3 regions of the Brevibacillus sp. RS1.1 genome follow, and region 2 is predicted to be linked to each of the others. Evidence: riboswitches for the same ligand, from Rfam matches in the RefSeq annotation. Region 2 holds a riboswitch; each other region holds the start of a gene.
What was found. Region 2 has a riboswitch for cobalamin ahead of metE (5-methyltetrahydropteroyltriglutamate--homocysteine S-methyltransferase). Riboswitches for the same ligand answer to the same signal wherever they lie in the genome.
Positions count from the first base shown of each region.

Region 1: another riboswitch for cobalamin. It lies ahead of HP570_RS04460 (ABC transporter substrate-binding protein); the one in region 2 lies ahead of metE (5-methyltetrahydropteroyltriglutamate--homocysteine S-methyltransferase).
Region 3: another riboswitch for cobalamin. It lies ahead of HP570_RS05885 (ABC transporter substrate-binding protein); the one in region 2 lies ahead of metE (5-methyltetrahydropteroyltriglutamate--homocysteine S-methyltransferase).

Region 1 covers NZ_JABSVA010000001.1:951,664-955,883, forward strand. The annotation lists gene HP570_RS04455 (FecCD family ABC transporter permease) at 1-1,015, opposite strand, end outside; gene HP570_RS04460 (ABC transporter substrate-binding protein) at 1,017-2,000, opposite strand; cobalamin riboswitch at 2,157-2,305, opposite strand; gene HP570_RS04465 (MBL fold metallo-hydrolase) at 2,457-3,401, opposite strand; gene HP570_RS04470 (pyridoxamine 5'-phosphate oxidase family protein) at 3,558-4,142, shown strand; gene HP570_RS04475 (MerR family transcriptional regulator) at 4,190-4,220, opposite strand, start outside.
Region 2 covers NZ_JABSVA010000001.1:205,158-209,377, reverse strand. The annotation lists gene nrdE (class 1b ribonucleoside-diphosphate reductase subunit alpha) at 1-94, shown strand, start outside; gene nrdF (class 1b ribonucleoside-diphosphate reductase subunit beta) at 150-1,100, shown strand; cobalamin riboswitch at 1,187-1,385, shown strand; gene metE (5-methyltetrahydropteroyltriglutamate--homocysteine S-methyltransferase) at 1,531-3,822, shown strand; gene HP570_RS00825 (acyl-CoA thioesterase) at 3,846-4,220, shown strand, end outside.
Region 3 covers NZ_JABSVA010000002.1:69,428-73,647, reverse strand. The annotation lists gene HP570_RS05900 (ABC transporter permease) at 1-336, shown strand, start outside; gene HP570_RS05895 (alpha/beta fold hydrolase) at 393-1,163, opposite strand; gene HP570_RS05890 (M24 family metallopeptidase) at 1,288-2,382, shown strand; cobalamin riboswitch at 2,396-2,595, shown strand; gene HP570_RS05885 (ABC transporter substrate-binding protein) at 2,766-3,785, shown strand; gene HP570_RS05880 (FecCD family ABC transporter permease) at 3,810-4,220, shown strand, end outside.

The DNA of each region.
Region 1 (4,220 bases), 750 kb from region 2:
TTTGCTTCAATAAATACGCGAAAAACGGTGCACCCAGAAATGCAGTCACGACACCGAGCGGGATTTCCGTTGGACTTAGCAGCATTCTGGCGAGAGTATCAGCCCACAGCACATAGATACCACCGCAGATCGCAGCCATCGGCAGTAAAATTCGATAGTCAGGACCGACAAGCATACGGACGAGGTGCGGTACCACCAGGCCAACGAACCCGATAATTCCCGCGATAGAAACCGCCGCTGCCGTCAGGAGTGTCGAAACGACCAGAACCACCAGCTTCGTTCGATCTACATGGACGCCGAGATGCGCAGCCTGCCGCTCGCCTAACGCAAATAGGTTCAAGGAACGCGCATAGCTTACCAGCACCATTCCGCCTATGACCAAGTACGGAATCAAGACATACGTGAAGGCCCAGCCCCGAAATGACAAGCTGCCCATCAGCCAGAACACGATCTCATTCACCGTCTGATCCGATAGCGACACCATAAAGGAAACGAGTGAGCCGAGAAAAGCCTGCACCACAACACCAGACAAAATCAGGGTCTCCGTTTGCAGCTTTCCTTGCGTGTTCGCGAGTCCCAGTACGATCCATAAACTGAGCAGTCCTGTAAGAAAAGCGACAACAGGCGTGCTCCATGCACCCAAAAAGCTGATTTGTAAGCCAAACAGGATCAAAAAGGCTGCTCCGACAGCAGAACCTGATGCCACGCCCATCGTAAACGGATCGGCGAGCGGATTACGCAAAACTCCCTGAAAGCCCGCTCCCGCAAGTGACAAGCAAGCACCAATCAAAACAGCCAATACAACGCGTGGAAAACGAACCTTCATGACAATTTGCTCAGATGACTCCGGCCACGTTACGGTGATCCACTCAGACAAGCCCGAGATTTGGTGGAGCAGGATGAGCCATACTTGCGAAATGGGAAGGTGTGCCGCCCCCATCGAGATACTGATGACTATTGAAGCCAGAAGGACGAGACAGCTGGCTCCTCCCCATATGAACAATCGTTTCTTCATTTTATTTCACCAAGTCAGGGTAAATCGCCTTCGCTACTTCAATCAAGCCTTGTGTAATACGCGGACCAGGACGGGACAAAATATTTTGGTCCATGCCAAAGATTTGTTTTTCACGAATCGCCTTCATTTTATCCCAGCCATTACGCTTGGCAATCATATCCTCCAGCTTGACGCCAGTCTTTTCATCGGTAATTCCGCTCGCATACAAAATGACGTCTGGATCGTTTTGCAAAATCTTTTCTTCACTGATCGGATTCCAGCCCTGTGTATCAGAAGCAATGTTCGTCGCTCCAGCCAGTGTGATGAGCTCGTCCATGAATTCACCTTTTCCGACTGTCCAGCCTGGGGAAAACTCAAGGTATACCTTTTTCTTCTCTTCTGGTTTTACATTTTTCACTGCTTCTTGAACGTACGCGATATCTTTCTTCATTTGCGCGACAACTTTTTCGGCTTGTTCTTGTTTGTTAGTGATAACTCCCATCGCCAACACATTGTTTAGGATGTCATCCATCTTTGTCGGATGGGTAATGTAGACGGGCATCCCGAGAGATTTGAGCTTGTCAGCCACTGGCTTCTCCATCGAAATCCCACCGACGACCATATCTGGCGTTTGAGCGAGAATCGCTTCTTCATTCGGTTTGACGACGCCGCCAATTTTCGGTTTTGTCTTCGCCGCTTCTGGATAATCATCATAGTCTGAGACAGCTACGATCCGATCTTCCAAGCCTAATGCGAACAAAATCTCTGTCTCGGCAGGTGATGTGGAGACGATTCGCTCAGGAGCTTTTGCAAAGGTTACTTCTTTTCCTGTCGCATCCTTGACTGTCAACGGATACGTTGTTTGTTTTGCAGACTGCTCGGCTGTATTCTCTTGCGGTGCACTTGTTTGTCCACCAGGTGCTGGCTGGCTGTTATCGTTACCCGCACAACCTGCGAGGCTCGCCGCAACTAGTAGTGGGATCATGAATCGCAATGAACGTTTCATATGTAGAACTTCCTTTCTGCGTGTCTGATTGACTGTACCTTCCAATAAAAAAAGCGACCCTTGCTTCCATTCGGAAATCAAAGGGTCGGCACCTCAGGGCAAACAGACAGGATGGTCTGCTTCCTGAAATAGGCCGATCCTTTCCGCGAAGGCAACAGGCACAAAAACAAACAGGCAGGTCTCCTGGCTTACGGCTGAGGAACGAGCCGATTTACAGTGGCGGGACCGCGTCGGATTTTCACCGACTTCCCTTTTCACCCGATCTTTTTGAGAAAAGACGAGGCACCTATTTGCTGTTACGTTTGAAATTGTCACAGTCCATGACTCATCCTACATCATAGCATTCCTTGGATGAAAAAAGAATGACAAACACGTAAGCCAATACTTTCTTGCCTGCTAAAAATGAAAACGCCTGAACAAAAAGTTCAGGCAAATAGAATGCTTTTGGCAAAGCTTTTACCCTCGTTTGTGCAAATAATCCAGAATGCCCATGGCACACACCTGTAAATCCAGCTTGAGTACTTCGAAAACTTCGTGGTCATCATTGATGCCTTGTGACTGTAGATGCTCCGAGACTCGTTCCAATAACTTACGAGACAGATCAGCATATGTTTGTCCAGCAGCAAGTGTTGATTCTCCTTCCGCCACAAACACGGGGAGCCACTCACGTATTTGGCGGTACACATCGTCTACCTGTTCAGACATCCCAAAATGACCAAAGTAAATGCGATTCAGCTTGCGCGCTTCAAATCGACGTAGAGACGCTAACATGGCATCCGGGTCAAACTGATTCGGAGAAGTAGATGGCAGCACGAGGTGTATACCATCCTTTTTAAGCTGCGGATAAAGGACACCTGCCGTGTCACCTGTGAACATGCCGCGGCTAACGGGATCGTAGATGCTGAAGTGATGATTTGCATGCCCTGGCGAATCCAGAAACTCCAACATGCAATTCGCCCCGATCTTTAATGTATCCCCGTCTCCACGAATCAAAATCCGCTCTTCGGGAACAGCTTCAATCGGATCAAACAATCGATCAAAATCATCATGGTACACCGCTCTCGCCCCTGCGATCAGTCGGCTTGGATCAACGAGGTGACGTGCACCTTTTGGATGGACGACGATCTTTGCGTTTGGACAATCCTGTAGAAAAAGTCCCACTCCTCCCGCATGATCCAAATGAATATGCGTCACAATAATGTATTTTACTTGTTCCGGGGTAAAACCGAGCTTGGCGAGGCCGGTCTTGATGTATGGGACGGAGGGGCTTGGCCCTGTTTCAACCAAAGTCAGTTCTTCTTCAGCGATGACATAAGTCCCCGTGCGTTCCGCCCAGCCCATATCGAAACCGTCTATTAAATGGATGCGCTCCCCTAAGTAAATTGGCTGTGATGATTGCATGTAAATGCTCCTCCTTTTCAAAGGTGATTTTGTTGCAAGAATATTTATACTTTATCATCAATTTGGGACGTACTGGGAATATCAACACAAATTCTTCATATTTTCATCGTAATATGAGGGTAGTAAAAACAATTCCTTTACCTGGAGGGGTGCAAAATGGGTCAGCTTTTCTCTGAGTTACGACCTGAGCATGAGAAGTTTATCAAGAAGCAGCGAATGTTCTTCGTTGCCTCTGCTCCTATGGACACAGATGGTCACGTGAATCTTTCACCGAAAGGGTACGATTCCTTTCGCATCATATCGCCTACCGAGGTGGCCTATTTAGACCTGACTGGAAGCGGAAACGAAACCAGTGCTCATCTACAGGAAAATGGCCGGATTACTCTCATGTTTTGTGCATTTGAAGGCCCTCCTCTCATCATGCGCTTATTCGGCAAAGGAACGGTTATTCTCCCAGATTCGCCTCGGTGGGATGAGCTCGTAAAAGACTTCCCGCTTCTGCCCGGTGCTCGTCAAATCATTACCGTAAACGTACAGGAAGTAAAGACTTCTTGCGGCTGGGCTATCCCCTTCTATTCCTACTCAAAAGAACGCGACACCCTTCAGAAATGGACTTTGGCTAAAGACGAACAGGAACTGCTTGCTTATCAAAAGGAAAACAACGTAGTAAGCATGGATGGCTTGCCAACACCCTTGGGACAAAAGCTTTTTCCTGCAGTAGGTGGGGATAACGAAGCGTAAAACGCAAAGAAGCTGCCTTGCTCGCAGCTTCTTTGTTTGAAAACTCTTTACTTGCTGGTATAAATGACCACTGCATCG
Region 2 (4,220 bases):
TTATATTTACGCAGCGAAAAAAGGTCTGAAGTCGCTCTACTATACGCGTACGAAGCATTTGACTGTAGAAGAGTGCATTAGCTGCGCAGTTTAGTGAAGTCGATTCATATAAGGAAAAGCATCAAGCAAAAAGAGAAGAGGAACGCCATATGAAAGCAGTCAATTGGAACAGGCCGGACGACGATTTTACGATGACGTTTTGGAATCAAAACATCATGCAGTTCTGGACGGATGATGAGATTCCGTTGTCAGATGACAAGATGGCCTGGATGGAGCTCAGTGCGACTGAACGGGATACGTATAAAAAAGTATTGGGCGGCCTCACCTTGCTGGATACGGTTCAGGGTGGAGTAGGGATGCCGAAGATCATGGAGCATGTCGATGGACTGCAAAGAAAAGCGGTTCTCGCCTTCATGGGCATGATGGAGCAAATCCATGCCAAATCGTACAGCAGTATTTTTACAACGCTGGCATCAACAGAGGAGATTGACGGTATTTTTTCGTGGGTAGAAAACAATCCACATCTGCAAAAGAAAGCGGCCCTCATCTCCAAACGCTATCAAGAAATTGAGAAACCGAAAGACTTGTACATGGCGATGGTAGCGTCCGTCTTCCTGGAAAGCTATCTGTTTTACAGCGGCTTCTTCTATCCGCTCTATTTGGCGGGGCAAGGAAAGATGACAAGCAGCGGGGAAATTATCGACCTGATTGTTCGTGACGAGAGCATCCACGGACTCTATGTCGGTGTTCTCGCGCAAGAAGTCTATCAAGGCCTGAGTGTGGTCGAGCAGACCGCAGCAAAAGAGGAGCTGTATGCCCTTTTGCACGAGCTGCAAGAAAATGAAGAGGCCTATACGACTTCGTTGTATACCGAAATCGGATTGGCTGACGAGGTTCATGCCTACGTGCGCTACAACGCGAACAAAGCTTTGATGAATCTGGGGCTGGACCCGCTATTCCCGGAGGAAGAAGTGAACCCGATTGTGCTGAACGGCATTCGTACGCAGACGAAGCAGCATGACTTCTTCTCGAAAAAAGGAAATGGTTATGTCCGTACACTAAACGTAGAGCCGTTGACGGACGATGATTTTAGATTTTAGTATGACAAAAATTGGATTCTGTGTTACTGTATGAACAGTATGCTGCCCTGCTCGTTTTCTGGGGCACTTCATAGAACCATGATAATTTCATAGGAGTGGGAACAGGTTCTTTGGTTATCAAAATCAACCAAGGATGAAAAGGGAAGTCGGTGAGAATCCGACACGGTCCCGCCACTGTATGAGGGGAGTCGGCACATTTATTAGCCACTGATCCAAACGGATTGGGAAGGTATGTGCAGATGATGATCCCAAAGTCAGGAGACCTGCCTGTTTCGACGACACTGCTTAACCTACGGGAGATAGGGAGGTGTTAGGATGCTGTGATCTCAGTGCTTATTTGGCATTTCTAACGTTCTTTTTGATCGTTGGAGATGCCTTTTTTATTGGGCGGATTCAAGTCAAGATCGAATGAAGAATGGAGAGGAAGCTCATGAAAAGCAGCAATTTGGGATATCCACGGATCGGGAAGAACCGCGAGTGGAAAAAGGCATTGGAAGCATTTTGGGCAGGCAGCATCGATGAGGCAAGCCTGGTACAGCAAATGGAGCAAATCCGTCACCAAAACCTGTTACGTCAGCAGGAAAAAGGGGTCGAGCTGATCCCTGTGGGTGACTTTACGTACTACGATCACATGCTGGATATGGCTGTGATGTTTGGAATGGTCCCCAAGCGCTATGAATACGAGGGAGGCCCGGTTTCATTAGCCACTTACTTCGCCATGGCTCGCGGTTCGAAGGAAGCTGTCGCCAGCGAAATGACGAAATGGTTTAACACGAACTACCATTACATCGTCCCGGAGTTCGGTGAAAGACAACCAGCCATAACCGAGAACAAGCCTCTCCAGGCCTATTTAGAGGCCAAAGAAAAGTATGGCATCATCGGAAAGCCTGTTATTGTAGGCCCGTATACGTTTGTCAAATTGTCTAAAGGATATGAGAAAAACGAATTTGAGATCATCGTGGATCAACTCGTTCCGCTCTACATAGACGTTCTCCGGGAGTTAGAGCTGCACGGCGTGGAATGGGTGCAAATCGATGAGCCTGCATTTGTACTGGATGTCTCTGAGCAAGAACGCGCCATCATCAAGCGTATCTATACGCAAATCGGTCAAGCACTACCGCATCTACAATGCATGTTGCAAACCTATTTTGAAGCGGTGGATTGGTACAAGGAGCTAGTTTCCTTACCGGTAAAAGGAATCGGTCTTGATTTTGTACACGGAGCGAAGCGCAATTTGACTCATCTGAAAACACACGGGTTTCCAGCAGACAAGATTCTCGCAGCGGGAATCATCGACGGTCGTAACATATGGCGTGCGTCCATTGAGGAGAAATGGGAGCTGGTCAATGAAATTTCCGAGATCGTTCCACTCGAAAAGCTGTGGCTGCAACCGTCTAGCAGTTTGTTGCACGTTCCTGTAACAGTTGAAGCAGAGAGCGAATTGCCAGAGGAAGTCGTGTCTGCATTGGCGTTTTCCGACGAAAAACTAGGGGAAGTACAGCTTTTAGTCCAAGGATTCCGATATGGTAAGTACGTCATTTCAAAAGAGATCGCTCAAAATGAAGCGGACTTGCTGAAGCTCGCTTTATCTCCAGCAAGGAATCGTCAAGATGTGAAGAATGCTTTACGTCAAATCGCTGCTGTCAAACTTGAAAGAAGTGTTCCTTATCTCGAACGTCGAGAGATTCAACAAAATACGTGGAAGTTGCCACTGTTACCAACGACCACAATCGGTAGTTTCCCGCAGACGGCGGAGGTTCGTCAAGCTCGACAGCAGTTTAAAAAAGGGAACTGGACAGTGGAGCAATACGACGCTTTCATTCAGGCGCAAATCAAGGAATGGGTCAAAATACAAGAAGAGCTCGGTCTGGATGTCCTCGTCCATGGTGAGTTCGAACGAACAGATATGGTTGAGTATTTTGGCGAAAAGCTCGATGGCTTTTTGTTCACGAAAAACGGCTGGGTGCAGTCATATGGCTCGCGTTGCGTGAAGCCACCTGTTATTTACGGAGATGTGGAGTTTGTGGCACCAATGACGGTCAAAGAAAGTGTGTATGCAAAATCATTGACCGCCAAACCAATGAAGGGTATGTTAACGGGCCCAGCAACTATTCTGAATTGGTCGTTTGCTCGAGACGATGTCTCCAGACAAGAAGTGTGCGAACAAATCGCGTTGGCATTGCGAAAAGAGGTAGAAGCCTTGGAAGAAGCGGGGATTCTCATGATTCAAGTCGATGAACCAGCGTTGCGCGAAGGACTTCCGCTCAAAAAAGAAGAGCAAGCAGCTTATCTCGAGTGGGCTGTCAGAGCGTTTCGTCTAGCGACTTCCACTGTTGCGCCGAGCACCCAGATTCATACACATATGTGCTATTGCGAATTCCATGATTTCATGGACGTCATCAGCGAACTCGATGCAGATGTGATCTCGATTGAAACCTCACGTAGCCACGGAGAACTCGTGTCTGTGTTCGAAACAGGTACGTATGATAAAGGCATCGGGCTCGGCGTATATGATATCCATAGCCCCCGAGTTCCAGCTGTTTCAGAAATGGAAGATATGGTAGCACGAGGCGTACAAGTACTGCCACCGGACCAATTTTGGATAAACCCGGATTGCGGGCTGAAGACGAGAGGAAGAGAAGAAACCGTTCAGTCATTACGAAACATGGTTGCGGCAACGAAGGCGATTCGGAATCGTTTGACAGCTCAGTCGGGAAGGTGAACGCGATGAGAGGAGCCACACAAATGATGACAGAAGCACGACCGATCCAACAATCGAGAACCTTTTTGACTGATCTCGTCTTTCCGCCGGATACCAATCACCACCATACCATTTTCGGTGGAAAAGTCATGGCCTATGTAGATAAAATCGCCTGCATCGCAGCTATGCGACATTGCCGTAAGCCTGTTGTCACCGCGTCGAGCGATTCCTTCGATTTTCTTGCGCCAATCAAGACAGGGGAAGCGATCAACCTGGAGGCATATGTGACCTGGACCCATAAGACATCGATGGAAGTATTCGTGAGAGTGGAAGCGGAGAACTTGTTGACTGGGGAAAAGCGCATGACAGCACGCGCGTATCTGACGATGATTGCCCTCGACGATCAAGGAAAGCCGACG
Region 3 (4,220 bases), on a different contig from region 2:
GAGGAATTCGTCATGGCCGCACGGGCAATCGGAATGAAAAATTCCCGGATTATCATGCAGCATATTTTGCCGAACAGCCTCGCACCAATCATTGTGACCGGGACGATGGGGATCGCAACAGCAATTATTGAAGCAGCTGCACTTGGCTTTCTCGGACTGGGAGCACAAGCACCAGAACCAGAATGGGGAAAAATGCTCGCTGATTCACGTCAGTACATTCAGAAAGCACCATGGACCGTTATTTTTCCAGGGCTCTCTATTATGCTGACAGTTCTCGGCTTTAACTTAATTGGGGACGGCTTGCGTGATGCACTCGACCCGCGGATGAAGAGCTAGTCCAATCACAAAAAGACAGAAGGGAATGGAGATACCATCCTTCTGTCTTTTCTTATTTACCCTTCTTCCATGAAGGTGCGGCACAACTGATTGAGTGCAGGTGCAGCTTTCGTAATGACTTGATGCTTTACGTTTGGGATTATTTCAAGTCTTGCCTTTGGCAATTTCATTGTCAGCATTTGCGCATAATGATGAATACGTTTATCTTGTCCGCCATAGGCAAGTAAAATCGGAAGCTGGATGTTGCCCAGGCGCTCTGTACATTGATAGCGGTGTCCGGCAGTATAAAGGTATTTTAAGCTGGTGGGATCTGTTTTGGAGGCGTGCGCCGTCCATTTTTCCCGCATTTCTGGGCTATTGACATGTGAGGAGGCAATGGAACGGGCAAGAAGAGGGACTCCGTGAAGCATCGACAACGCTCGTGCCATCCAAAATCGTCCATGCAAATACAGGTCATTCACTTCGGAAAAACCGCTCACGAGTATACCGCCTCGCGCATGATCAGGATAACGAAGGCAATATTCAAGGGCGATAGAAGCACCTTGGGAGTACCCCAAAATAAAGGGACGCTCAATGCCGAGAGACGGGATCAGCTTATGGAGTCGTTCTGCCAATTCCCCAATAGAATAGGGCTTCTCCATGGGCGAACTGTCACCATGTCCGGGCAAATCAGGGACAATGAGCTGATAAGTATCTGCGAGTGTTTGCTGATAAACAAAATTGATAGAGCCGATGCATGGCGCATGGATACACAATAACGGCTGGCCTTTCCCCGATATGTGAAAAGCAAACTGCTTGCCATCCTGATGGACGAGTATTTGTTCCATTTTCGTTTTCACCCCACCCTTAGGTTGTCCGATCCGAAGTAGATTTTGCAATTGAACTCTTCTTTTTTTGATGGGGAAGTGGTATTCTCGCAATAGAATAATTGGTGAAAGCAGGGTGAAGAAGTTGTTTCAAGAGCGCATTTCGAAGCTCCACACGTTTTTGACAGAGCAAGAGCTGAACGCGGTGTTGATTACCTCTCCCAAGCACGTCTACTATTTGACCGGATTTTTTACTGACCCGCATGAACGTTTTATGGGTCTTGTTATTCCTGCTGAAGGAAAGCCTTCTTTAATTGTACCTGCTCTTGATCGTGAGGCAGCAGCAGAGGCTTCGTTCGTTCAAGATATCCATACACATACGGATATCCAAAACCCGTATGAAATCCTCAAGCAAGTGTTGCCAGCGAACTTGGCGAAGCTCGGCATTGAAAAAAGTCATATGACTGTCGAGCGCTATGAAGCACTTGGACAAGTTGTTCTGGCGTCGAGCTATGTGGACGTGGAAGAGCCACTGCGTGAAATGCGTTTGATCAAATCTCCGGATGAAGTGGATCGTCTGAAGCATGCTGTTCAGTTGGTCGAAGATTCCTTGCGGGAGACCCTGAAAAAAGTCAAGACAGGCATGACCGAGACAGAAATCGTAGCTGAGCTGGAATTCCAGATGAAGCGCTTGGGCGCAGAAGGTCCATCCTTTACGTCCATGGTATTGGCAGGGGAGAAGTCCGCTTTGCCACATGGGAAGCCAGGAACGCGCCAGGTGCAAGAAGGCGACTTGCTTTTGTTTGATATCGGGGTAGCTGCGAACGGATATGTATCCGATATTACTCGTACCTTTGCTGTTGGCGAGATCAGTGCCCAGCTACAAGAAATTTACGAGACAGTTTTGGCTGCCAACGAAGCGGCAATTGCTGAGATTCGTCCGGGTGTGACCTTTGCGCATTTGGATAAAACCGCTCGCGATGTTATCACCGCAAAAGGCTACGGAGAATACTTCATGCACCGCCTTGGGCATGGACTAGGGATGGATGTACATGAATATCCGTCTGTTCACAGCCAGAACCAAGAAGTGCTTCGTCCAGGAATGGTCTTTACCATCGAGCCGGGCATCTATTTGCCAGGAGTAGGCGGCGTGCGAATTGAAGACGATGTCTTGGTTACGGAAACAGGCGTTGAAATACTCACGCAGTTCCCGAAAAAACTAACTTCTATCAACCAATGAAGAAGTTGGAAAAATTGAATACGTATCGAATGGTGCTGGATGGCATATGCCGTCAGCTTAAAAGGGAAGTCCGGTGAGAAACCGGCGCGGTCCCGCCACTGTAACGAGGAGCGCCTAGCGAATAGCCACTGTTTTTTGCGAGACAAAAAATGGGAAGGTAGCTGGGTGTGTTGATCCGTAAGCCAGGAGACCTGCCATGCGATCATTTACAATCGACCCACGAGGATGGGGCAGATGTGGAAACAGTCTATGAAAGGGCGCCTTTGCGCCTGTTATGGCTATATCTACGTTTGTCATGCACCTCCCGATTGAAATGGGGGGTGCTTTTTTGTGGGAACATTTGGTCTCATTTCATAATTTACATACAGAAAAGGGGATTACAGATGGTGAAGGCAAACAAAACAAAAACAGTGATGAAAGGACTAGGACTAGGCATCATGACGGCCGTCATGCTTATGGTTTCGGCATGTGGCTCCACTACGACAACACAAGCTCCAGCCAAAACAGAACAAGCGGCTGCTCCTGCAGCAGAGAGCAAGCCTGTAACATTAACCAATAATGGTATCGAAATGACCTATCCAAAAGCACCTGAGCGTGCCGTGACATTGAACCAACACGTAACCGAAATCATGCTGGCATTGGGCCTGGCTGATAAAATGGTCGGAACCGCTTACCTAGACGATAAAATCCTTCCAGAGTTAAAACTAGAATACGACAAGATTCCGGTACTGTCTGACAAGTATCCTACGAAAGAAGTGCTGCTGGCAGCGAACCCAGACTTCGTGTACGCCGGATGGAAAAGCGGATTCGGCGAAAAGGGCGTAGGATCGATGCAGGATTTGGAAAAGGTCGGCATCAAATCGTACCTGCAAGAATCGTCTAGCAAGCCTGGTCCAACGATCGACGATGTGTTCGCGGATATTACGAACATCGGACGCATTTTCCGTGTGGAGGACAAAGCCAATGATTTGATCCATAAAATGAAGAGTGAAATGGATCAAACGATTAGCAAAATCGGCAAGGTGGACGAGCCACTTAAAGTGTTCGTGTACGACAACGGGGAAGATAAGCCATTCACAGCAGCCAACAATTACATGACGTCCTTAATCAAGACGGCTGGCGGCAAGAACATTTTTGACGATATTCAAAAGGGGTGGGCAGAGGTCAGTTGGGAACAAGTAGTGAGTCGCAATCCGGACGTGATTATTGTCATAGACTACGGGGACAGAACTGTTGAGCAAAAACGCAATTTCCTTTTGACCAAAAAAGAACTGGCAGATATTCCAGCGATTAAAAATCAACGACTGGTTGTATTGCCGTTGTCTGCGGCTTCTGAAGGCGTTCGAGCACCGATTGCTCTGAAAATTTTGGCGGAAGGACTCTACCCGGATAAATTCAAATAGAGTACGCCCCTTTTAAGGGAGGGAATAGCACTGCAACAGATCAAGTTACCTTCTATCATCATTACTTTATTGGTTGGACTCTTCCTCTCGATTACGTTCGCAGTTACGCTGGGATCGGTGGAGATTAAACCGACTACGGTATGGAAAATCGCCTTATCAAAAATTCCGATGTTGACCCAATGGATTGAGGTGGACTGGTCCAAAGGGGAGCAAACAATTATTTGGGATATTCGCTTTCCGCGTGTACTCTTGGGGGCGATCGTCGGCGCAGGTCTGTCTGTCGTGGGAGTAGCGATCCAATCGTTAGTTCGCAACTCCCTGGCGGACCCGTATGTGTTAGGCGTATCTTCAGGTGCTTCCGTTGGAGCTACTTCGGTAATTATTTTCGGAGCATTCAGCATGTACGGGCAGTATGCGTTAACCTTTGGCGCTTTT